One region of the Ruegeria hyattellae genome, then DNA from elsewhere that is predicted to be linked to it. Evidence: riboswitches for the same ligand, from Rfam matches in the RefSeq annotation. Region 1 holds a riboswitch; each other region holds the start of a gene.
What was found. A riboswitch is a leader RNA that binds a small molecule or an ion and turns the genes downstream of it on or off. The one in region 1 is predicted to bind cobalamin.
Positions count from the first base shown of each region.

Region 2: another riboswitch for cobalamin. It lies ahead of AB1E33_RS15170 (DUF1636 family protein); the one in region 1 lies ahead of AB1E33_RS07950 (hypothetical protein).
Region 3: another riboswitch for cobalamin. It lies ahead of AB1E33_RS04785 (DUF1636 family protein); the one in region 1 lies ahead of AB1E33_RS07950 (hypothetical protein).

Region 1 covers NZ_JBGOSH010000003.1:99,555-107,553, reverse strand. The annotation lists gene AB1E33_RS07970 (PAS-domain containing protein) at 89-1,957, shown strand; gene AB1E33_RS07965 (response regulator transcription factor) at 1,954-2,655, shown strand; gene AB1E33_RS07960 (alpha/beta hydrolase family protein) at 2,666-3,523, opposite strand; gene AB1E33_RS07955 (TetR/AcrR family transcriptional regulator) at 3,626-4,189, shown strand; cobalamin riboswitch at 4,208-4,413, shown strand; gene AB1E33_RS07950 (hypothetical protein) at 4,504-4,896, shown strand; gene AB1E33_RS07945 (ankyrin repeat domain-containing protein) at 4,901-6,436, opposite strand; gene AB1E33_RS07940 (protein-tyrosine phosphatase family protein) at 6,583-7,092, opposite strand; gene AB1E33_RS07935 (DNA polymerase III subunit gamma/tau) at 7,256-7,999, shown strand, end outside.
Region 2 covers NZ_JBGOSH010000005.1:376,632-384,630, forward strand. The annotation lists gene cobN (cobaltochelatase subunit CobN) at 1-1,174, opposite strand, end outside; gene cobW (cobalamin biosynthesis protein CobW) at 1,184-2,239, opposite strand; gene AB1E33_RS15170 (DUF1636 family protein) at 2,242-2,616, opposite strand; cobalamin riboswitch at 2,703-2,913, opposite strand; gene AB1E33_RS15175 (NAD(P)-dependent oxidoreductase) at 3,055-4,014, shown strand; partial or broken gene AB1E33_RS15180 (IS481 family transposase) at 4,050-4,160, opposite strand; gene AB1E33_RS15185 (LysR family transcriptional regulator) at 4,253-5,167, opposite strand; gene AB1E33_RS15190 (TRAP transporter substrate-binding protein) at 5,302-6,318, shown strand; gene AB1E33_RS15195 (TRAP transporter small permease) at 6,396-7,001, shown strand; gene AB1E33_RS15200 (TRAP transporter large permease) at 6,998-7,999, shown strand, end outside.
Region 3 covers NZ_JBGOSH010000002.1:179,255-187,253, reverse strand. The annotation lists gene AB1E33_RS04825 (ArsJ-associated glyceraldehyde-3-phosphate dehydrogenase) at 1-188, shown strand, start outside; gene arsJ (organoarsenical effux MFS transporter ArsJ) at 185-1,450, shown strand; gene arsB (ACR3 family arsenite efflux transporter) at 1,447-2,454, shown strand; partial or broken gene AB1E33_RS04810 (IS3 family transposase) at 2,556-2,696, opposite strand; partial or broken gene AB1E33_RS04805 (IS3 family transposase) at 2,728-3,875, opposite strand; partial or broken gene AB1E33_RS04800 (CobW C-terminal domain-containing protein) at 3,918-4,315, shown strand; gene AB1E33_RS04795 (DUF1826 domain-containing protein) at 4,319-4,555, shown strand; gene AB1E33_RS04790 (DUF6525 family protein) at 4,661-4,933, shown strand; cobalamin riboswitch at 5,100-5,304, shown strand; gene AB1E33_RS04785 (DUF1636 family protein) at 5,556-5,762, shown strand; gene AB1E33_RS04780 (ABC transporter ATP-binding protein) at 5,759-6,544, shown strand; gene AB1E33_RS04775 (ABC transporter substrate-binding protein) at 6,563-7,510, shown strand; gene AB1E33_RS04770 (FecCD family ABC transporter permease) at 7,512-7,999, shown strand, end outside.

The DNA.
Region 1 (7,999 bases):
GGTTTGCCCCTGTGCCATGCGGCGATCCGATGCTAGGTCTGTGGCCGGAGGGCGTGTTTTGGATCAGGACGACCAGCGAACCAAACGGATGACGACCGCAGGGTTGAACCTGATCGCGCAGGCGCTGTCGATCTATGACAGCGAGTTGAGGCTGGTGCTGTCGAACCGGCGCTTTCAGGAAATGTTCGATCTGCCCGATCAACTGGTCACGCCGGGCGCCGGGTTTGCCGATACGATCCGCTTTATCGCCGCGAAGGGCGAATATGGCCCGGCCGACGATATTGAGGACCTGATCAAGACCCGCGTCGATCAGGCGCTCGCGTTTGAGCCGCATTATCTGGAACGCGAACGGCCCAACGGGCAGGTGATCTCGATAGAGGGGTCGCCGCTGCCGCAGGGCGGCTGGGTGGCGGTCTATACCGACATCACCCGGACCCGGCGGGTCGAAGAGATGCTGCAATCTCGGTCCGAAGAGTTGTCGGATCAACTGCTGGCCCATGCCGAGGAACTGTCCGCGACCAACCGGCAACTGGCGGCCAGCAACACGGCGTTGGAGGAAACCAAACGTCAATTGACCGAAATCGAAGCACGCACCCGTCTCACGACCGAGATGATGCCGGCGCATATAGCCCATGTGAATGCGAGCGGGCATTACACCTATTCGAACCGGCGGCTCAGCGCGGTGATGCCGGGGCGACCGTCGGACATTCTGGGCCTGCATATCTCGGACGCGCTGGGGCACGACGCCTATGTGCGGATCGAGCCTTATTTGACCGACGCTTATAACGGTGAGAATGCCGTGTTCGAATTTACCGAAAACCACGATTCGCGCCGTATTAGGGTCGCTTTTACCCCTGATCAAAGCGGCGGTGTCTTCATTCTGTCGATGGACATCACTGAAGAAACACAGGCCCGCGTCGCGTTGCAGCAATCGCGGCGGAGGGCGCTGGCCGCTCAAATGACCAGCGGGCTGGCGCATGATTTTTCGAACCTGCTCACCATCATTCTCGGGATGCAGGGTAAGCTGGAAAAGATGGAGCTGTCGTCTGACGCCACCGAGTTAGTGACGGCCACCCAGACCACCGCGCGCCGGGGTGGGCGGCTGCTGAATCGGATTGCCGACATGACCGGAACCCGTACGCCGCGGCCCAAGGCGGTAGATATGGGGGGCATTTTGCAAGACCTTAAACTGCTGGCGACACCGTCACTTCCGCGCGGAGTGGGTCTGTCAGTACTGGACCATACCAAGAGCCAGCTTTTGATGCTGGATCCCGGCATGGTTCAGGACGCGCTGCTCAATCTGGTTCTGAATGCGCGCGATGCCTGCGGAGCGACGGGTCAGATCACCGTCAGCGCTCATTGTATCGGGCGGACCTGGCTGGAAATAGCGGTCACGGATACCGGACCGGGGTTCTCGGATGAGGCTCTAAAAAGAGCATTGAACCCGTTTTTTACAACCAAGGGCAGCGAAGGGTCGGGGCTGGGCCTGTCCATGGTTTATGACACGGTTAAACTGGCAGGCGGTGATCTGCAATTGTCCAATACGCCGGTGGGCGCCAGCGTTGTTGTGCGCTTGCCCCTCCGGGTCGCGCCCGACATGAAAGGCGGTTTGGCGTTGCTGGTCGAAGACGATGACGATCTGCGCGCCGGGTTCCGCGATATGCTGGTCGAACTGGGGCATTCTGTGATCGAGGCGACCTCGGTGGACGAGGCCTGCGCGCTGGTCGCCGATCTGGGCGACATCTCGGTGGTTCTGTCCGACATCCGGCTTGAGGGGGATGCGACGGGGCTGGACCTGATGGAGCGGTTGCCCGCCAATCTGCCCTGCATTCTGATGACCTCGCTCCCCGCGTCTGATCCGCTCTATCACGACGCGATTGCGCGCGCGCCGGTCTTGCGCAAGCCGTTCGGAACCGGTCAATTGGCGGCGCTGATCCACAATGAGGCCCGGACGTGACCAACGCATTGGTGACCATTCTCGACGACGAACCCGCGATCCGCCAAATCCTGACTGACGCGCTGGAAGAGGCGGGTTTTCGGACGCAGTGCTTTGCCCGCGCCCGCGAATTCGAAGCCTCGCTAAAGCGGGTGACGCCGGATCTGTGTCTGGTGGACCTGTCGCTGCCTGACACCGACGGGCTGGCTCTGGTGCATCGTTTGGCGCTTGAACAGGGGGCGGCTGTGATCATCATCTCGGGTCGAGCGCAGGTGCAGGACCGCGTCACCGGGCTGGAACTGGGCGCAGACGACTATATCACCAAACCATTCGATCCGGCCGAGGTCGTGGCGCGGGTGCGTGCGCGTCTGCGCGGGCCGAAAACACCCGCGCCTGCAGGCGAGACGGCGCATTTCAATGGTTGGACGGCTCATTTTGATCGCTACGTACTGGAGGACAGCGATAGTGGCGAAACGCCGTTTTCCCATGCCGAGGGCGAGGTGCTGCGGCTGTTTCTGGAAAGCCCCAAGCGGCTGATCAGTCGCGCTCAGATGCAAGAGGCTCTGGGAGGTGCGGCTAGCGAAAGCTTTGACCGAGCAATGGACGTACGCATTTCGCGGCTCAGAACCAAGCTGCGCGAAGACCCCAAGAACCCACGCCTGATCAAGACGATCTATGGCGCGGGGTATATCTTTCTGGGCGACGTGGAATGGCTCTGACAAAGGCCAATCAAGCGATAATCTCGGGCCAGAGCGCCGCATTCGCGCGGGTGAACACTCCCAGATGGCCTACCTTGCGCAACCCGAATGCGGACGGCTCAAGCGGGACAAGCGTGGCGCGCCCGTCAAAGAGCCGTGCCAGCCGTTCGCTGGCGACTGCCGGGCAGACGTCGTCATCGGTAAGAGTGACCATCTTTACAGGCGCGTCGCTGCGTCGCCAGTTGGGCTGCGGCAGGGTCCAACCAGCATCGGGCAAATAGGAATCGCGCGAGGTACACCAGCGCCGCCATTCCCAATACACCCCTGCGGGCAAATCGGGGCCAAATCCGATCAGTCGGCCGGGCAAATAGCCCGCAAGGCGGGTGGCGAGCGGCCCGTGACCGAACCAGAACAGGCGCGCTAGACCCTGATAAGGCCAGGGGTGGTCGCCATGATGTACTAGGCCGGAACAGACACTGATCATGCGGCTAATGTCCTCGATCCCGTCCTGCATCGGCATCGCCATCGCGCCCAGAGAATGGCCGATCACCCAAAGCGACGTACCCGGAAAGCGCCGCCGCACCTCTGCACGCGCGGCGGGCATGTCGATCAGAATCCAGTCCGACATTTTGACCCGTGAGGTCCGTAGTGGTCCGCTGCGCGAAGTCTCGAAATCGCGGTAATCATAGGTCAGGACGGCCATGCCGTGGGATTCGGCCAGCCAGCGCGCGAAGTGGCGGTAATACGACTGTGGCACGCCGGTGGCACTGTTGATCACCACCGCCGCGACAGGGTCACCGATCGGCAGGAACAATTTCCCCGACAGCGTCGCGGGCCCGGCATCAAAGCAGATGTCATGGGTCAGGATGGTTGTCTGCGCATCAAGCATGGGCGCTCTCCCGTTGCTAGACCGATTGGTCTATTGATCATATGTGTGGACCAATTGGTCTAGTCCTGTCAATATCCAAGAGCGATGAAAGAAAAACGTCCTATGCCCACCAAGGATCGGCTGATCCGGACCGCTGCCGAACTGTTCCGGCGCAGCGGCTACAACGGCGTAGGTCTGAACGAGCTGCTGACGGCAGCGAATGCGCCGAAAGGATCGCTGTACCACCACTTTCCGAATGGCAAACCGGATCTGGCACTGGCGGCGGCGACCTGGGCCTCGGACCGAATGCTGCGGATGATCGCCGTGGCCTATGAACCGGCCAGCAGTTTTGCCGAGGGGACGCAGGCCCTGTGCGCGCGGCTGGCAGAAATTTTCGATCGCTCGGGAAAGTGGGATGGATGCCCGATCTCGAGTACCTTGTTCGAAGGGCCCGATAACGAGGCGTTCCGCTCCCATGCCGCGCATCTTTATGAGGGCTGGATTTCCGAAGCGACGCAGCACGCCAAGCGGCTTGGGGTCAAGACGCCGCAGGCTACCGCCGAAGAGTTCTTCATGCTGATCCAGGGCGCTTGGCAATTGTCACGTGCCCGGAGAAGCTCGGCCCCGTTGCGGGCGCTGCCCACCATCGTCAGGCGCGGCGTGGGGACCGGGGACGGAAATTCTTGACAGACTCGGGCGGCAAGGACTAGCGGTTGTGTGATGGTTCTCACACCACATCTGTGGTTGGGATGAAAAGGGAACTCGGTGCGGTCCTGACAAGGCCAAATCCGCGACTGCCCCCGCAACTGTAAGCGGAGAGTGATGCCGTATGACCACTGGCCGAAAGGTCGGGAAGGGCGGCAAAGCGACGACCCGCAAGTCAGGAGACCTGCCATCGGAACTGAAACTCGAACGCGGGCGGGGTGTCCGGTGCGGGTCTGATGGCTGCACTTGGTCACGGACGTTCACAAGCCCCTTCCCGTCAGCGCGGAGGGCGCGATGTGATCTGGACGAAGAACAACCGAACGTTTGCGGAAACCCAATGTCTGATAACCGGCAAACCTTGCCCGGCGCTTGCTCGGATGGTGGATCGGCTGGCCGATGCCATGGCCTCGGCCCGCGCGGTGACGGCGCCGGATTTCGAGATCGACGGCAGCGCGCAGCTTGCCCATTGCGGGCAGGACTGCACGGCGGTCTACCGGGCCAACCATGCGCGAATACGTATGTTCGCCGGTGTTGCCGAGACCGCCGATCTCGACATCATGGAACTTTATGCCAACGCGATGATGGACCCGGAGGGGCAGGGCTTCCCCGCGCCCGACAGCGCGCCGCCCTGCGCCATGATCGAACTGCGCCTACCCTTGATCGAGCATCAGGCACAGGCCGCAGCATGATCCGTCAAGGCACGTTTTCTGTGACCTGATCGGGATGGGCCTCTGCCCATTCCTCCATGATCCGAGTCAATTCTGGGTCGCCGCTTGCCTCTATCAGGTTGCGCCCCAGCGGCGCACACGCCGCTAGCGCGTGCGACAGGCAGGTGGCGTGATCGCGGATATCCCGGTGCGGATTATTGTCCGCACCGTGCAGAATGGTCGACACCAGCCCGCCGCCATAGCCGTTCACATGGCCCAGATCCGGAGACAGCGTAAGAAGATAGATCATCATATCCGGCAACCCCTCCCACCCGGCGACCTGAAGGGCGGTCAGCCCCTCGCGATCGGGTGCCTCGGGGTTCAGGCCAAGGGCGACCAGACGTTTCACATGGTCCAGTTTGCCGGGAAGATGCAGGATCGACCGGATAAGGGTACGGTATTCATCAGGCAGGCTGGCCGCGTCCACAGACGCGCCGGGCAGCAAAGTCCCATCAGCGGCCTGGGCCAGAAGCTGCTCTGCTTGGGTGAGCTGTGGGGCCTTGCCTGTCGCCTCAATTGCGCGGGCAAGCGTCGAATTGCCGAAGACCCGCGCGAAACCATAGGCGGAATAGCCTTTATAGAGCCTGCTTGGATCGCCACCATGGGCAAGCAACAGGTCCACCACCGGCCCATCGCACATACGCCGCGCAGCCTGATGCAGGGCGGGCATGACCCAAGGTTCTTCACCTCCGACAGGGTCATCGTTGAACTCTTCCACCTGAGCGCCATGGTCGAGCAGCAGGCGCACCGCTTCGGGGTCGTTGAAGTCCAACGCCCTCAGCAACGCGTTTGTCCCGCGTGGCTCGGCTCCGGCGGCAAGCAGCATTTGCAGCCCCGTGTGATGCCCCAGCTCGGTCGCGTGATACAGCGACTCACCGTCATTCGGATCGGCACCGTGATCCAGCAGCCATTGGGCGAGGATCATGTTGTCGGCATGTCCAATTGCTCCGTATAGAGCCGAAAGTTGATGTGGACTGCCCGGTTCCGAGGGGTAGCCGTCATTCACATCCGCGCCTGCAGCAAGCAATGCCTCGGCCACAGCAATCATGTCTCGCTCCAGATCAGGGCGGGACTGGAAATACCGGGAAAAGGCCAGATGCAGCATTGGTCTGCGCGGGCCTTGCAACACCTGATCGACGATGCCCGGATCGCGATCCAGCCAATCTCTGACCGCATCGATGCGATAGAGCGCACAGAGCAGCCCAAAGGCGTCATTGGCCAGATCAGGTGTATGGGACAGTAATTGCGCGACCCGCCAGTCCGCCCCCTGAAACAACGCCAGTTTGAGCTGTTGGGCACGTGCGTCGCGTTGCATCGTCGCGGTCTCGATGCTGTATTTCATCTTGGGCCAGCTGTCATACCCGGCCTCTCGGGCGATCACGTGAAGGGCGGCGCTGTGGGTAAGCACCGGGGTTTCACCCAGAACGGTCTGTGCACGCGCGATCGCGCCCGCATCACTGGCCTTGAACGCTTTCTTCAGCTGCTTTGCCTGACGGCGGTGGTGGTCGAGGGGATAGGTCATCGGTTTTCCTCAAACAACCCCGGTGGCCCGCTTGTCGGGGAGAGAAAAAACCGCATATCGCGTTGGTCTCTGATGGGTGCTGATACAGCTGTCCGCGGACCCGGTTGCCGCCCAGTCGGCGCCGGTATCATAAAACGCGTTGGTGATTAGGACAAGGTCGGCTGCGCAGCGGGACGGGCTGCCATGGCCCATTCCATTTGATCCTCGGTTTCCACGGCGCAACGTCGTACGGCGCGTAAGCGGGTCAAAGCAGCCTCGGTCCTTTCGCCACATTCGATCATCAGACGCAGCGCAACCATGCCGGACCGGCCGCAGCCGCCCCGGCAATGCACCAGAACCCGCCCGCCGCCGTTCAGCGCGTGGCGGGCATCGGCGCTGACCTCGGGCCAGGCCTGCTGTATGGCAAAGGGCGGCGCGTTGAAATCCGTCACCGGCAGATGGGCCCATCTGCTGGCGCGGCCCTGAATATCGGGGCCGAACTGCAGCGCGCCGGCCTCGAACATCTCCAACTCGGTGGTCATCGAGATCACAAGCCCCGGTTTCCAATCCGCGATCAGGGCCAGATCACCGTCATAATCGCCCGAGTGCCCCGGCAACGGGGACAATGCAAGCGTCCCGCCGCCTACCGGCAGGTCATGAATAACCGTTTGCGACATAAGGCGGTCCCCCTCAGAGCCGCGAACTCAAAACACTCTTGCAGTGCACCCATGCTATGCGCTGCCCCAAGCTTTCCCAAGGGTTTTCCCGCACGCGCGAGGTGGACGCCGGGGGGGCGGCACTCTAGGCTCCGGCGTCAGGAACGAATCCGCCAGAGCAGACATGACCGACACGCCCAGCCCCGCCTATCAGGTTCTCGCCCGAAAATACCGCCCGGAAACCTTCGCCGACTTGGTCGGGCAGGATGCGATGGTGCGCACGCTGAAGAACGCCTTCGAAGCGGACCGGATCGCGCAGGCCTTTGTGATGACCGGGATTCGCGGCACCGGCAAGACCACCACTGCGCGGATCATCGCCAAGGGGATGAACTGCATCGGGCCGGACGGGTCCGGCGCGCCCACTACCGAGCCGTGCGGCCAATGCGAACATTGCGTGGCGATCATGGAAGGCCGCCATGTCGACGTGATGGAGATGGACGCCGCCAGCCGCACCGGTGTGAACGACATTCGCGAAATCATTGACAGCGTGCGCTACCGCGCGGCTTCAGCACGTTACAAGATCTACATCATCGACGAGGTTCACATGCTCTCGACCAGCGCCTTCAACGCGTTGCTCAAGACGCTCGAGGAACCGCCCGAGCATGTGAAATTCATCTTTGCCACCACCGAGATTCGCAAGGTGCCGGTGACGGTCCTGTCGCGCTGCCAGCGGTTTGACCTGCGCCGGATCGAGCCGGAAGAGATGATCGCGCTGATGCGCAAGATCGCCAAGGCTGAAGAGGCGGAAATTGCCGATGACGCGCTGGCGCTGATTACCCGCGCGGCGGAAGGGTCGGCGCGGGATGCCACTTCGCTGCTGGATCAGGCAATCTCGCACGGCGCAGGCGAAACCACGGCAGAGCAGGTG
Region 2 (7,999 bases), on a different contig from region 1:
GCCAATCCTTGCCGGGATAGGTCGATAGGACAAGTGCGGGCACCAGTTCTGAATTCGGCCTGTTATTCAGGTTCAACCAGCCGGTCACCCGGTCGATGATGGCTTCGATCCGTTCAGGCTCGGCCCGGTGGGCGAACCGGGAATATTCCAGATCCGGGTCACGTTTGCTCGGCTCTTTGAAGGATGCGATGCCCGCCGAAATGCGGCCGTCAACCTCGGGGAGCACCACATGCATGGCCAGATCGGCAGGCGAGAGCCCACGTTCGGCCTCCTCCCACGCCTTGCGGCGCGAGGTGGACAGCGCGACCTGAAACACCGGCACCCCGGCGGTATCCAGCGGCGACGTGCCCGAGGCACCCTTGCCGGAAAACGACGTGGCATTAACGATGGCGGAGGGCGCAAGTGCGGCCACCTGGTCCGATAGCCAATCCGCCGCGCGGGGTGCTTTCAACGACGGCGCGAAAAGACCCACCGCATCGACCCCGCGCGCACGGAAGGCTCGGATCAGGGCAGCAATAGGGGCAGTGTCGGCGGAGGTCAGGTAGGCGCGGTAGAAGCTGACCAGAATGCGTGGTTTGCTTGCGTCAAGGGCCGTCTCGGGCGCGATCACGCCGTGATCGGGACACCACGCGCCGCATTCGGGAATGGTCTTGGACCCCATTACCGGCCCGGCATAAAGCCCCGCCGCTAGCGCCATCTGCGCCAAAGCCGCCTGTGCTGCTACCTCGCCACCGGTGTCACACAGATGCGCCAGCCGCCTGAGCGTCGAGACGGGCAGGGTGGAATAGTCGTCCAGCCGCGTATCCTCGCGCCCGTCAGCGGGCAGCACGGCCAGCGCGATATCCTTGGCCTGCGCCAGCGCCAGAGCCTGTTGCAAACCGTAGGGCCAGTAGGGCACGCCGCCGATCAGGCGGATCAGGATGCCTTTGGCGCCCTCCAGCGTCTGTTCCACATAGGTGTCGACGGACAAAGGATGTTTCAGCGCCGTCAGATTGGCCAGCCGCAGGGTCGGCATCCGACCTTCGGATCCGCCACCGCGATGCCAGCCCGCCGCAAAAGCGCCGAGGTCACTGTCCGAGAACGACAGCACCACCAGATCCGCCGGGCTCTGGCCCAGATCGGTCGGGGTTTCCGTTTCCTCTAACCCGTGGCTTTCGCGGAAGACGACGTGCATCGGAGGTCCTTACTCGGCAGGCTCGGAAACGCCGACGAGGATATCGCGGATCGCACCTTCGTTGATGTCGTCATGTTCGGCGATGACGACCAGCCGCGAGCGACGCGCTTCATCCGGTTTCCAAGGGCGGTCATATTGATGTCGCACCCGCGCGCCAACGGCCTGAACCAGCAGGCGCATCGGCTTGCCCGTGACGGCGGCATAGCCTTTGACCCGCAGGATGTTCTGCTCATTAGCCAGACGTTCGATATTGGCGACCAGTTCGACCGGATCGGTCTGTTCGGGCAACTCAACGATGATGCTTTCGAAATCGTCATGCTCGTGGTCGTCATGGCCATCGTGATGGCTGGGCCGCGCGTCCATGTCATCCTCGGCCGCAGCCTCAAGGCCCAGCACGACACGCACATCCACCGCACCTTCGGCAACCTCGACCACCGGCAGCGGGCGAGGGGCCTCGGCGGCAATGATCTTGCGGGCTTTGGCCACGCCCTCGGGACCGGCCAGATCTGGCTTGGTCAGCAAGATGATGTCGGCACAGGAGATCTGGTCCTCGAACACTTCGGAGAGCGGCGTTTCATGGTCGATCGAATCGTCCGCAAGGCGCTGGGCGTCCACGGCTTCTACATTGGGGGCGAAACGGCCGGCCGCGACAGCTTCGGCATCGGCCAGCGCAATCACGCCATCGACGGTGATTTTCGAGCGGATATCGGGCCAGTCGAACGCCTTGAGCAGCGGTTTCGGCAGCGCAAGCCCGGAGGTTTCGATCAGGATGTGATCGGGTCGCGGGTCCAGCGCCATCAGCGCCTCGATGGTGGGGATGAAGTCATCGGCAACGGTGCAGCAGATGCAGCCATTGGCCAGTTCCATGATGTTTTCTGCCGGGCAATCGGGAATGGCGCAGCTCTTGAGGATGTCGCCATCAACGCCGACATCGCCAAACTCGTTGACGATCACGGCCAGACGTTTGCCCTGCGGGTTCTGCATCAGGTGGCGCACCAGTGTGGTCTTGCCCGAGCCCAGAAAGCCGGTGATGACAGTAACGGGAAGTTTTTCGAGAGTGCTCATTCTCAGGCTCCAATCGGGGGAATGCGGGCCGCGCAGTTCTTGCGGAAATGGACGGGTCGCTCGCGCCAGGGCACGAGCCCGTCTGCGGTGGCGTGGTATTTGGTGACGCCGTCGACGATCACGTCCACGTCGGCAGCCTCGTTGAGGTTCTCATACACGAAGGTCCAGCGCGACGGACCGCCGCGCAGCACGATGGAGCATCCCTGATCGCAGTTTGACAGGCACTCCACGGGTTTCAGTTGCACGCCCTCGGGCAGCTCGACCTCGGTCAGCGCGTCATGCAACAGCCTGCCTGGACGCTGGGCATCATCCTCGATGGCCAGGCCACGGCGGCATGTGGTGCAGACCAGCAGTTCCACTGGTGCGGTCTCGGTCACGTCTCATCCCCCCTCGGGTCGCGGGGGACGGGGTACATGCGGGCCACGCTGCAAGACATGGACCCGTCACCGGCACACCCCGTCCGGTCTCAGTTCGGGCGCTGGCAGGTCTCCCGGCTTGCGGATGTCGGGGCCATCTGGCCCCGGTGGCTGACCCGCCTTCCCGGCCATTCAGGCCAGTGGCTTTGGGCACCCTCTCCGGTCACGGTCGCGGGGGCGGCTGTGCTTGACGGGGGATCCCGCTGGCACATTCCCTTTTCATCCTCTCTCAAGGACACCAACGCCAGCGACATGCGGCAGGCAGAGCGGTGTTGTCAAGCGCTTCGCGACAGCTATGGACCCCAAGGGTGAAAAAGCGACAGGCCGGGGTCGCACAGCGGCATGCCGCGCGTCTGTCACCATGCATGCATGAGCAAAATGCGCGAAGGAGTAAGCGGCATGAAAGTAGGGTTCATCGGATTGGGAAATGTGGGCGGTAAGCTATCGGGATCGTTGCTGCGCAACGGTGTCGATCTGACCGTGCACGACCTGGATCACGATCTGGTCGGTGCATTTGTTGCCCAAGGGGCAAAAAGTGGTGAGAGCCCGGCCCAATTGATGCGCGACTGCGATGCGGTCATCACCTGCTTGCCATCACCCGCTGCCTCTGATGCGGTGATGCAGCAGATGTTGCCCGAGATTGCGCCCGGCAAGATCTGGATGGAGATGTCGACCACCGACGAGGCCGAAGTCAAACGCTTGGGTGCGCTGGTGATAGAGCGAGGCGGGGCGGCGGTGGATTGTCCGGTTTCAGGCGGCTGTCACCGCGCGGCGACCGGAAATATTTCGATCTTCGCCGGATGTGATCGCGCCACCTTCGAACGTATCGCGCCGTTCCTCAAGACGATGGGTCGACGCATCCTGCATACCGGCGAGTTGGGCTCGGCCTCGGTGCTGAAGGTGATCACCAACTATCTGGCCACGGCCAATCTGGTGACCTGCTGCGAGGCGTTGGTGACGGCAAAGGCCGCCGGAATGGACCTAAACACGACCTATGAGGCGATTGCGATCTCGTCGGGGACGTCCTTTGTACATGAAACCGAAAGCCAGGTGATCCTGAACGGCTCGCGCGACATTTCTTTCACCATGGATCTGGTGAAGAAGGATATCGGGTTGTTTCAGGATGTGGCCGACCGCGCCGGTGTACCGCTCGAGGTCAACCCGCTTCTGATGGGCATCATCGATGACGGTATCGCCCGCTTCGGCACACGTGAACTATCCCCCAACATCATCCGACGGCTGGAAGAGGCCACCGGCCTCGATATCCGCACGCCCGGCTTTCCCGCCGAAATGTCCGATGACGAGCCTGAGGAGTCTGGGTATGAAGTGGTGCCCAAAGGCGCCGCAGCGCCGGGCTGACCGCGGACGAGCCAAGGCGCGTCATGCAACCCGATCGTGTTCGGTCCCGGCAACTGGTGGATCGGATCAGCAATGAATCTGTCTGGCTCTGAAGTCCAGATTTTGCAGATGTATTCGTATGATGTGAGGCCCTTGAGCGTCTTGAGACTCTACCTTTACTACGTAATGCCGCGACGCATTCAAAAGGCAGATAGACGCCTCGAAGCGGACATTAGTACATGACACATAGTGACCACTCTTAGGTTCCGGCATCTTGCAAATCTCTGTTTGCTTCACATGACTGGACTACATCTGCAACGAACAGTTCAACTGCTCGTCTGTGCAGACTTGTAGACCGGGTTGCGAGGTGGAATGTCGAGGTCCAGTGCAATCGGTTAGGTGCAAGCTCTTTGAGCTTTCCGTTCTGCCCCCGGCTTTCTACAAAATGAACTGGCAAAGGTCCCAAATAATGGCCGGTTTCAATGAGCGTCGCCATCGCTTCCATATTTGCCACGATTGCTTTTGGGTCATTCGACTGGAGTTCCGGTGACACCAGCATGCTGTAGGATCTTTGACATATCTGATAGCGCGAAATGACATCGAGATCGATCTGGTCATTGGGCAAGTCAAACAGTGGATGGTCGCGACCGCAATACAGCCAATGCTCTTCCTGACACAGTTCGGTGTAGGTCAGTTCGGCGACCTGATTGCGAAACGGTGCAATCGCCACGTGCAATTCTCCGGTTATCAGCCGTTGCGTTAGTTCTGTTGGTGAGGCGACTACGATTTCCAAACGTACGTCGTTCGGGCGGTCCAAGAACCGCTTTAGCGACTTATCCAAGTTCAGATCCGCAAGTGTATTGACGGCATCGACAACACCGATCCGGAGATCGCCTGTTGTGACGTCCCGGAGTTCCAGCAGTTCGGCGTCGAAATCACGTGCGCTGCGCAGAATGTCTCTGGCTTTGCCATATGCGATCTCACCCCGTTCGGTGAGTCGGAAGCCACCGCGGCCGCGTTCGCACACCCGGTAGCCAAGAGCCGTTTCCAGATCGCGGATCCGGATGCTGATAGCGGATTGCGTGATGCCCAACGTAAACTGTGCATCGGTGAAACCGCCACAATCGACGACAGCCACAAATGTTTCGAGAAGTGTATTTCTCAGCAGTTTCAACAGACAATCCTCTCGCCGTCCAATACATGAAATTTGGTTATGTGAACATTAACAATATGATATTTTTTTATGCAATAACTCATGATGTGATTGTTCCCAGAAGTGACCGCTAAGCGATATGGGAGGACAATCGCGTGACATTCTCTTTCAACATACTGAAGACAACCGCAGCCGCAGCGCTGCTCAGCCTGGCGCCGATTGGCGCGATGGCCGAGGATTGGAAATTCGCGATCGAGGAAATTCCGGGCTCGATCATGGACGCCTATGCACAGGAGTTCAAATCCCGCATCGAAGCCGCAACAGATGGCGAGGTTACTGTGACCGTCTATCCGATGGGCACGCTTGGCACGGCAACCGAAACGGTCGAGCAGGCCGCTGATGGCATCATCCAGTTCACCAACGTCTCCATCGGCAACCTCGGCACCATCGTGCCGGAAAGCCAGGTGTTCCTGCTGCCCTATCTGTTGCCGTCCGACCCGGCGGCGACTTCGAACATCCTCAGCAATTCGGAAACCATTTATGGTCCGCTGAACGATGATTTCCGTCAGCGCGGTCTGGAAGTTCTGACCATGTATTCCGAAGGCCCCCAGGTCTGGACCACCAACCGTGAAATCCGCGCACCTGAGGATTTCTCAAACTTCAAGATGCGGGTGATGGTTTCGCCGATCCTGCTGGAGACCTATAAGAACATGGGCGCCAGCCCGACGCCGCTGCCGTTTGGCGAGGTATTCGGCGCGTTGCAGCTGGGTGCCGTGGATGGTCAGGTCAACCCGATCCCGACCATCGAAGAGATGAAGTTCTACGAGGTGACCAGCCACCTGATCTGGGCTGGCGAACAAGAGCTGGTGACCACTGTTGTCGCCGGATCGGACTGGTTCGACACTCTCAACCCCGACCGTCAGCAGCTGGTGCGTGACACAATGGCCGACATGACCGGTTTCATTGATGGCGTTGTGACCGATTTCAACCAGCAGCGCCTGGACATCATCAAGGAAGCCAAGCCCGACATCGGTCTGATTGTCCTGACCGACGAAGAGCGCGACGCCTTCCGAGCCCAGAGCACAGGTACATCTGCTGCCTATGTCGAGATCGTTGGCGACCGTGGTCAGGAACTGCTGGATGCCCTGCAGACAGAGCTGTCCGGCAACTGATCCCGACCAAATGCGCCACTCACTCAAAACGTCCTCACGCGCTGTGTGCGTGAGGAACTTCAAAAGGGAAGGACGCGATGCAAAGCGGTACTGCCACTCGTTTCGGCTTGTTGGGAAAGATAGACGCCGTCATCGGACGGATCGAAGTCTGGATCCTGAGCTGGGGGATCATCCTGATGGCCTTGAACACAATCGCCAATGTCTTTGGCCGCTACGTGTTCAGCCAGTCCATCTATTTTTCCGAAGAACTGAATGAATTTTTGATCGTGATCGTCACCTTCATGGGGTTGGGCTATGCCACCCGCAAGGGCATCCATATCCGCATGTCGGCGATCTATGACGCCCTGCCAATCAATATACGCAAGGGTCTGATGGTCGTGATCGCGGCCGCGACGGCGGTCGTGATGGCGGTACTGGCCTGGTACGCGCTGGAATATGTGCAGAAGGTCGCTTCGCGCGGCCGGATCACTCCGGCGCTGCAACTGCCACTTTACTTGACCTATGTCTGGGTGGCGATCGGGTTGGCGCTGGCATCAATCCAATACGTGCTGACAGCGATCCGAAATCTGAATTTCGCCGAGAAGGACGTCTATGTCTCCTACTTCGAAATCGACAGCTATGAAGATCCGGAAACGGCTGCTGCAATCAGGAAATATGAAGATTCGACGGAGGCAGACAAATGACTGAATTGATGCTGGCCGTAATGATCGTCCTGTTACTTGCAGGCTTTCCAATGAAAATGCCGCTGATATCAGCGGCGGTCCTGGGGTTGCTCGTTTATTTCCCCGACATGAACATGCAGATCCTGATCCAGCAGATGATCGGTGGTGTGAAACCTGCGGCGCTGATCGCGGTGCCGATGTTCATTCTTGCGGCGGACATTATCACCCGAGGCCATTCCGCGAACCGTCTGATCGATCTGGTGATGAGCTTCATGGGCCACATCAAGGGCGGGCTGGCAATCTCGGTCACGTCGGCCTGCGCGCTGTTTGGTGCGGTCTGCGGGTCGACCCAGGCCACCGTGGTCGCCATCGGCGGCGCCATGCGACCGCGCATGCTGAAATCGGGTTATAGCGACAGTTTCACCATCGGACTGATCGTGAACGCCGCTGACCTGGCCTATCTGATCCCGCCATCCATCGGCATGATCATCTACGGCGTAGTGTCGGGCACATCGATCTCGCAGCTGTTCATCGCGGGTATCCTGCCGGGATTGCTGATCGTGGTGCTGTTTTCGGCATATTGCATGGTTTACGCCTATCGCCATGATATCCCCGTTTTGCCGCGCGAAGGCTGGGCGCAACGTTTGTCCTCTCTGCGCAAGGCGCTTTGGCCCATGGGGTTCCCGGCTATCATCGTCGGCGGCATCTATGGCGGTATCTTTTCACCGACCGAAGCGGCAGCCATCTGTGTGCTCTATGCTGTTGTGCTAGAAGTTGTGATCTTCCGCTCGATCAAGTTACGCGATCTGTTCGATATCGCGCTGTCCACCGGAGCCATCACCTCGGTTGTGTTCATCCTGATTGCCGCGGGCGCTGCCTTTAGCTGGACGCTGAGTTTTGCGCAGGTGCCGCAGACCATCATCGCCGCGCTGGGGCTGGAGCAGGCAAGCCCGCTCATGGTTCTGCTGGCTATCAACATCGCGTTCTTCGTCGGCTGCATGTTTGTCGACTCGATCGTG
Region 3 (7,999 bases), on a different contig from region 1:
TCGGCTATGAAACACGTCCGCTGGTATCGACCGATTACACCAACGATGAGCGTTCGTCGATTGTAGACGCACCCTCGACCATGGTGGTGAACGGAACGCAGGTGAAAATCTACGCCTGGTACGATAACGAAATGGGGTATGCGCATCGTCTGGTCGATGTGGCCATGATGGTTGGAAACGCGCTGTGACCCAAAAGCCCAAAGGACTGTCGGCCTATGTTGCGGTCACGGCGGCTTATTGGGCTTTCATGCTGACCGACGGGGCGCTCAGGATGCTGGTGCTACTGCACTTTCATACGCTGGGTTTCTCGCCGGTGCAGTTGGCTTATCTGTTTGTGTTTTATGAGATTGCGGGCATGGTGACCAATCTGGCCGCAGGCTGGATTGCCGCGCGTTTTGGTCTGACATCAACACTCTATGCCGGGCTGGGGCTTCAGGTTGTGGCGCTGTTGGCGTTGACCCAGCTTGATACAAGCTGGACGATTGGGGTTTCGGTTGCCTTTGTGATGATCGTTCAGGGTGCCAGCGGGGTCGCCAAGGATCTGGCAAAGATGTCCTCGAAATCCGCAGTGAAACTGCTGGCGCCCACCGAAAACGGAGGATTGTTCCGCTGGGTTGCCGTTCTGACCGGATCGAAGAACGCCGTGAAAGGGTTGGGGTTCCTGCTGGGGGCGGTTCTGCTGGCAATGCTTGGCTTTACCCGGTCCGTCTTAATTATGGCGGTCGTGCTGGCGGTGGTGTTGGCGGCCGTCATCCTGTTCATGCCGAACGGCCTGCCCAAGGGGCGCAAGGGTGCGAAATTCTCTGAGGTCTTCTCGAAATCGGCCAATGTGAACTGGCTGTCAGCTGCACGTGTGTTCCTGTTCGGGGCGCGGGACGTTTGGTTCGTTGTGGGCATCCCGATCTACTTCTACGCTGTCTTGTCTGACGGCACCGAAGAAGGAAATCGCGCCACGTTTTTCATGATCGGTGCATTTATGGCCGTATGGGTGATCCTGTACGGTGCGGTTCAGGCCAGCGCACCCAAAATCCTGCGCGCCTCGGACCGAACCGAAGGTGACCTGATCCGAGCTGCGCACAGCTGGGCGGCGGGATTGTTCTTTGTACCTGCCGCCCTGACCACAGCCGTACTGATGTCAACCGGGCCAGAAACCTGGCTGACCATCACACTGGTAATCGGGCTGTTGGTCTTTGGAGCGGTCTTCGCGGTGAATTCGTCGCTTCATTCTTACCTGATCCTGGCGTTTACCAAATCCGAACGGGTCACGATGGATGTCGGATTCTACTATATGGCCAATGCCAGCGGTCGATTGCTTGGAACCGTACTATCCGGTCTGACCTATCAGATTGGGGGGCTGCCGCTCGTACTGGCTACAGCCTCACTCATGGTTGCCCTGGCAGCACTGACGTCCGGTAAGCTGAACGCACACATAACCGAGGCAACTTCATGAGCATTTTCGAGCGTTATCTGACTGTCTGGGTCGCCCTTGCCATGGTCGCGGGCATTCTGATCGGGCTTGTGGCACCTGGCCTCGTAAGGTTGGTCGCTGCGGCCGAAGTTGCCAGCGTCAACCTGGTTGTAGCCGTGCTGATATGGGCGATGGTGTATCCGATGATGGTCGGTGTCGATTTCGGATCAGTTGCAGGTGTGGCTCGGCAGCCGCGCGGACTGATCGTTACACTGGTGGTTAACTGGCTGATTAAACCGTTCACCATGGCGTTGCTGGCCGTGTTGTTTTTTGACTATGTCTTCGCCCCGTGGATCGCGCCCGAGGACGCCGCACAATACACTGCTGGCTTAATTTTGTTGGGCGCGGCCCCCTGTACGGCGATGGTTTTTGTTTGGTCGCAGCTGACCAAGGGTGACCCGACCTATACACTTGTTCAGGTTTCTGTGAACGACTTGATTATGGTTGTGGCCTTCGCGCCAATTGTTGCGTTTTTGCTGGGTGTCACTGACATCTCGGTGCCATGGCAGACTCTGGTGCTGGCAACTATACTCTATGTAGTCTTGCCTCTAATTGCAGGCCTGATCACCCGACGGAGGCTTGGATCGCAAGAGATGATCGATGCATTCTCTGCGCGGGTGAAGCCTTGGTCTGTGATGGGTCTGATTGCCACGGTCGTCATCCTGTTCGGTCTGCAAGGTCAGACGATTCTCGCAAGACCTGTGGTAATTGTCCTGATCGCCGTGCCAATACTGATCCAAAGCTACGGCATTTTTGTGCTGGCTTACGGTGCGGCCTATGCGCTTAAGGTCCCTCACCGCATCGCCGCACCGTGCGCCATGATCGGAACGTCCAATTTCTTTGAATTGGCGGTAGCTGTTGCAATCAGCTTGTTTGGTCTGCATTCAGGCGCCGCTTTGGCCACAGTTGTTGGCGTTCTGGTTGAAGTTCCAGTCATGCTGTCCCTCGTGGCCTTTGCAAACCGTACGCGGTCTCGTTTTGCATAGTGATTGGTGCGACCAAGTGCCAAACCCTGTCCGTCTTCCGAGTTTCTGGGTCCAAATGCCGCTTAAGCAGAAAGAGAGTTTAGCTCATCTGGTTGGTTTGATTATGCGGCGCGTTGTCTGTGATCCAAGCGGCGCGCTTCGAGCGTCTTTTGTTTGATCCGTTCTCGTTGCTGTAGAATGGTTTTGTCCCTGCCGGAGTAGACGTCGGCGGGTGTGACGGTGTTCAGACTCTCGTTGAACCTGTTCCACTTATGTGCCGCCCCATGTGCTCGTTTAGGCGACTTTCCGTTCAAGAGCGACAGGGCTTTTCCAACCCAATGCTAAGTGCTGTCGTTGCGGATTGTAGAAGCCATTGATGTATTCGAAGATCGCCATTTCAGCCTGCCGCCTTGTTTCCCATGACCGTCGCAAGATCAGCTCTGCATTGATGGTTTGAAGAAGGACTCGACGGCCGCATTATCATAGCAATTTCCCTTGCCGCTCATCGATACCTTGAAGCCATGTTGCCGCAGCCGTTTCTGATAGTCGTGCAAACAATATTGGCTGCCACGATCCGTGTGATGGATGCAGCCTTTCGACGGTGATCGGAATGCGATAGCCACCTTCAATGCACGGATCGCCAGATCACGTTTCATGCGGTTGCTTACCGTCCAGCCGATGACACGACGAGAATGCAGGTCGAGGATGACGGCGAGATACAACTAGCCCTCATGGGTCCAGATATGGCTGATATCACCGGCCCATTTCTGGTTTGGCTGATCAGCCATGAAGGTGCGATCCTGCAGGTTCGGTGCAATGTTGAACGTGTGATCACTGTACGTCGTGACCTTGTGCTTGCGGGTTTTGACGGCGGATATGCCGTTCTGACGCATCAATCTGCCAACGCAGTGGTGCCCCACATCCAGACCAATCTCCTTCAACTCTTCGGTCATGCGTGGCCTACCAAGGCCGCCCAGGCTGAGACGCGCCTGTTCTTTGATATGTGCCAAGGTCACAATATCAGAACTCTGTCTGCGGCTGGCCGGACGGGTTCGGAAGGCCCGCAATCCACGCGTACTGACACCAACAACATGGCATAAGCGTTTGGCCGGAAAACTGTCACGGTGTTCTTCGATGAACCCAAATCTCATTGCTTTAGGCCCGCGAAGAACTGGGTGGCTTTTTAGGATGCCCCTCTCCTCCTTGAGAATGCGCACCTCACGTCGAAGGCGTTCATTCTCCTGAGCGAGGCTCAATTCCTCTTTCGAAACCACATCGGTGTCTCAATGAGCCGTGATCCACTTGTTCAGCCTCGACAACCCGGCGCCCAAATCTGTCGCCACCCGCTTACGCGTCAGTCCACTGGTCAGCGCAATCCGAACAGCGTCTTGGCGGAATTCGTCCGACCGTTTCAGTCCCCTAGTTCGTCTCCTTTGCCGCAATAAATGCTATCAAAGGAGCCGCATCAAACCGTGACAGATCCACTCAATATCTATCTGCCAAGTGTGACCCGAGCCAAAGGCCACTTTTGGATATCGACACGGCCCGAATGGGTGGCTGAGTTTTCGCTCGCAGGGGCGCTGTCCAGTGTCAAACCCTCGGCAAATGGTGGGCATCGGTGCCGGAAGAGCAGCGTCCCACCAACGAAAGCGCCCGCGCCTAAATGCAGGCCCAATGGCAAGAGCCTTGGGGTGACCGTCGTAAGGAAATCGTATCCATCGGAGCGGGCAGCGATTGACCAACTTTGAAGGCGCGATTGGATACCTGCCTCGTTCCCGCAGTTGCGGCCCCAGAGCCGGGCAACTTGCCGGACTATCAAGACTCATTTCCAATCTGGCGCCGGGTGGAGGATGCCGCAAGAACTTCGCGAGAAGGGCCGTGAAAGATGCAAAAAATCGGCGTCGCCGCCGGACATGATGCGGCTTCGCTCAATACGTTCCTGCAACCGGGCTGTGTTGCATCCGTCTGGCGTCGACAATCCCCACCGGATGTGCAGACTTGGCTTGATCGCCTCAGTCCGGAAGTTCTGCCACGCGGCCGCGTTATTCTGCCGCTGAACGCGGTCAAGACCTCCATGCGGCACGTCTGTGATATGTCTGGTTTGATTGCTGGTCGCGAATGAGAGTGGCTTCAGAATGATATTGTATCTCTGGCCTCCAATCGGAGGCACGGAAGAGACCCGGCGCGTCCTGGTGCTGGACCCTGCGTTTGATCCGGACGACGAGGCATGAGCCGCAATCTGGGTCAAAGCAGCCTGCGTCGGAAACGGCGCTCTGGCAATTCCATAGCCGCGTTTGACTGCCTACCAACCCCATTGAGGCAGTTGTTGTCTGAAGCTGCGCTACGGAGGTCCCCGGCATCCGCGCGGAGCATTTGGTCAAAGTTGCAGGCCAAAGGACTGACGCCGGACGAAACACTCATACCGCTGAGCCAGGCCAAGGCCAAAACGCTCGCCCGCGACCGGAAATCAACCGTTTTCATAGCCAATGCTCAAACTTGAAGGAAAACCCATGTTTCTTCCATTGCAGCTTGCCATTGCTACCCTTGTTGCTCTTGGCTCCGCTCTCCCAGCGACTGCTCAAGAGAAAGCCTAAAGACTCTGAGCGCTTAAGCTTTGATTAAAGGGCTGTTGCTTCAAGTCTCGATTGACATGGCGCTCGGTCTAAGACAACCAAGGATCAGATGGTTCCCGATGGTTCGCCAATGGGATGAAAAGGGAATACGGTGAGGTCTGCCAATTGGCACCAAGTCCGTTACTGCCCCCGCAACTGTAAGCGGTAAGCGATGCCAAAAACCACTGGCCAAAAGCCGGGAAGGATGGCCAAGCTTCGACCCGCAAGTCAGGAGACCTGCCATCATGTTTTTAACCAACCAGGGGCGGGGCGTCCCGGAAGGGGGCTTTGATGGCACGTCTGATACGTGTTTACATGATCGGCACCTTCTGGCCTCGCTTGGCTTCAAGCGGAGCGGGCAATGCCAGATGCACATGACCATTTCCTTCTGATCTGTTCGACCTGTAGCGGCACAGTGCCTGTTGATGCCATACGCAATACGTTGACAGACAAGTTGCCTGCGGGGTTCGTTGTTCGTAGCGTTGCCGCATGGCCGGTTGCGCACGTCCGATGTCCGTCGGGTTTCAGGCCGTCGGCAAAGCGCAGTACCTGTTTGGTGACATTGAGAGCGCAGAAGACATCGAGGCGCTGGCCGAATTCGCGCAACAATACCACGATAGCTCGGATGGCTGGACCCGCGCCACCGACCGACCGGAAACATTATTCACAAAAACTCTTTCTCGCTTGCCCCGAATCCAGTTGGAGGAGCCAACATGACGACCTCGACCTTTTTGGTTGCACGTGATCTTGAGTACCATGCGCTCAACGGCGATGCCCTGTTGCAAGGCGCCTCGTTTGAGTTGCACGAGGGCGCGATTTTGGCAATCGCCGGCCCGAACGGGGCCGGAAAAACGACGCTGCTGAATCTTTTATGCGGGACGGCTGCAGTGGTTCTGGGCAATGTGCTGGTCAAAGGCCGCAGCCTGAAGCAGATGCCCGCCAAAGAGCGCGCCCGAATGATCGCCGTTGTCAGCCAGCAAGAGCTTCCGGATGGCAGGCTACTCTTGCGGGACTACGTCGCACTCGGTCAGATTCCGATCTGGTCCGATCGCTCACCGGATGAACACGCCGGGGAACTAAGCAGGATCCTGGAGATGACAGGCCTTGGTGCGCTCGCCGACAAGCGGATGGCGGTGCTGTCCGGGGGCGAGCGTCAACGCGCCCATATCGCCCGGGCATTGGCACAGAATCCCTCTTTGCTGTTTCTGGACGAACCAACCAATAACCTCGACCCGGATGCCAAAGGCCGGATGCTGTCTCTGGTCGCCGATCTGGGGATCACGGTCGTGATGATCGTCCACGATCTGGTGATGATCCCAGAATTCGCCACCCATGTGGCGTTGATGAAATCCACACGGTTGACCGGCTTTGGCCCGGTGGCTGAAGTGCTGACCCCTGACCGGGTTCGCGACACGTTCGGCGTCGATTACCTGTGCTTTCACCACGAAGGCCGCGTGATCCCGGCGCTGGATATCCGAAAAACCATAGTTTCAACTTAAACCGAGGAACATTCACCAATGAAACACATCTGGTCCGTGGCGCTGGCAACAGCCATGGCAAGCGGTGCCTCTGCGCATGAGGTCATCGTTGACAATTGCGGCGAACCGCTTGTCTTTGAGACCCAGCCGGAGCGGTTGGTCGTGCACGACATGAACATGACTGACATGGCTTTCGCACTTGGCCTTCAGGAAAAGATCGTTGGCCTGACCGGCATCACAGGCTGGTACAGGACCAGCCCGGAATTCGACACGCTACGCGGCGATATTCAAGAGCTAGCACCGAAGTACCCTACCGTTGAAAACCTCGTAGCTGTGGAAACCGACCTGTTCTTCGCAGGCTGGTATTACGGCATGAAACCCGGTGGCGACGTCACTCCCGACACACTCGCCCCGTTTGGCATAAAGACTATGATTCTGACCGAAAGCTGCGTGCATCTGGACAAGGGCCGTCCCGAGGCCAGCATGGACCTGCTGTTCGACGACGTTATGCGTCTGGGCAAAGTGATGCATGTGGAAGAAAAGGCGGAGGAATTGGTTTCGGGCTGGAAAGTGAAACTGACTGCGATCGAAACCCAGACTGCTGATTTGCCCAAACCGCGCGTCTTCCTGCTGGATGGGCCGGCGGACGCGCCGTTTACGGCTGGCAAGTTTGCCATCCCCGACGCGATGATCGCCGCCGCAGGGGGTGAGAACGTAACCCATGACATGGAAACAAGCTGGGGCCGAACGTCGTGGGAGTCCGTAGCTGCAGCGAACCCGGAATTCCTGGTGCTGCTGGACTACCAGACTGGAAATGGTGCCGAGGATACGTTCAAGTTTCTGCAGGAACACCCGGTAATGTCCCAGACTGATGCCGTGAAGAACGAGCGCTGGATTGGTCTGCGGTACGAGGAACTGACCCCCGGACCGGCAAATATCGAAGCGATCTCGAAAATGGCCAAAGCTATGCATTCGGGTCTGAACTGATATGGGCCGACATGGCCTGACACTTTTGATGGGGGCGGTCGTTCTAGCCGCTCTCTTGTTGATTTCGACCATCTATGGCACCACGTCTATTCCCGTCTCCGACACGGTCACCGCCATTCTGCTGGGGACCGGTCTGAGCGACGGGGACATGTCACCGCTGCACCGGATCGTGTTTGATCTGCGCCTGCCGCGCGCCCTTTTTGCCGCCGTGATTGGGGCTGGCTTGGGCATCGTCGGCGTTGCCTTGCAAACCACAACGCGCAATGACCTGGCGGACCCGTTCCTGTTTGGCCTATCTTCGGGGGCTGCCGCCGGGGCAGTGTTCGTCATAACGGTGACCGGGGATATTCTGGGCTTCTGGACCTTACCGCTGGCCGCATTCTGTGGGGGGCTTGTGGCGTCGGGCATCGTGCTGGCGCTGGTTCATGGGTTGCATACGAGCGCACCCGAAAAGCTGATATTAGCCGGTCTGGCCGTGTCCTTCCTGTT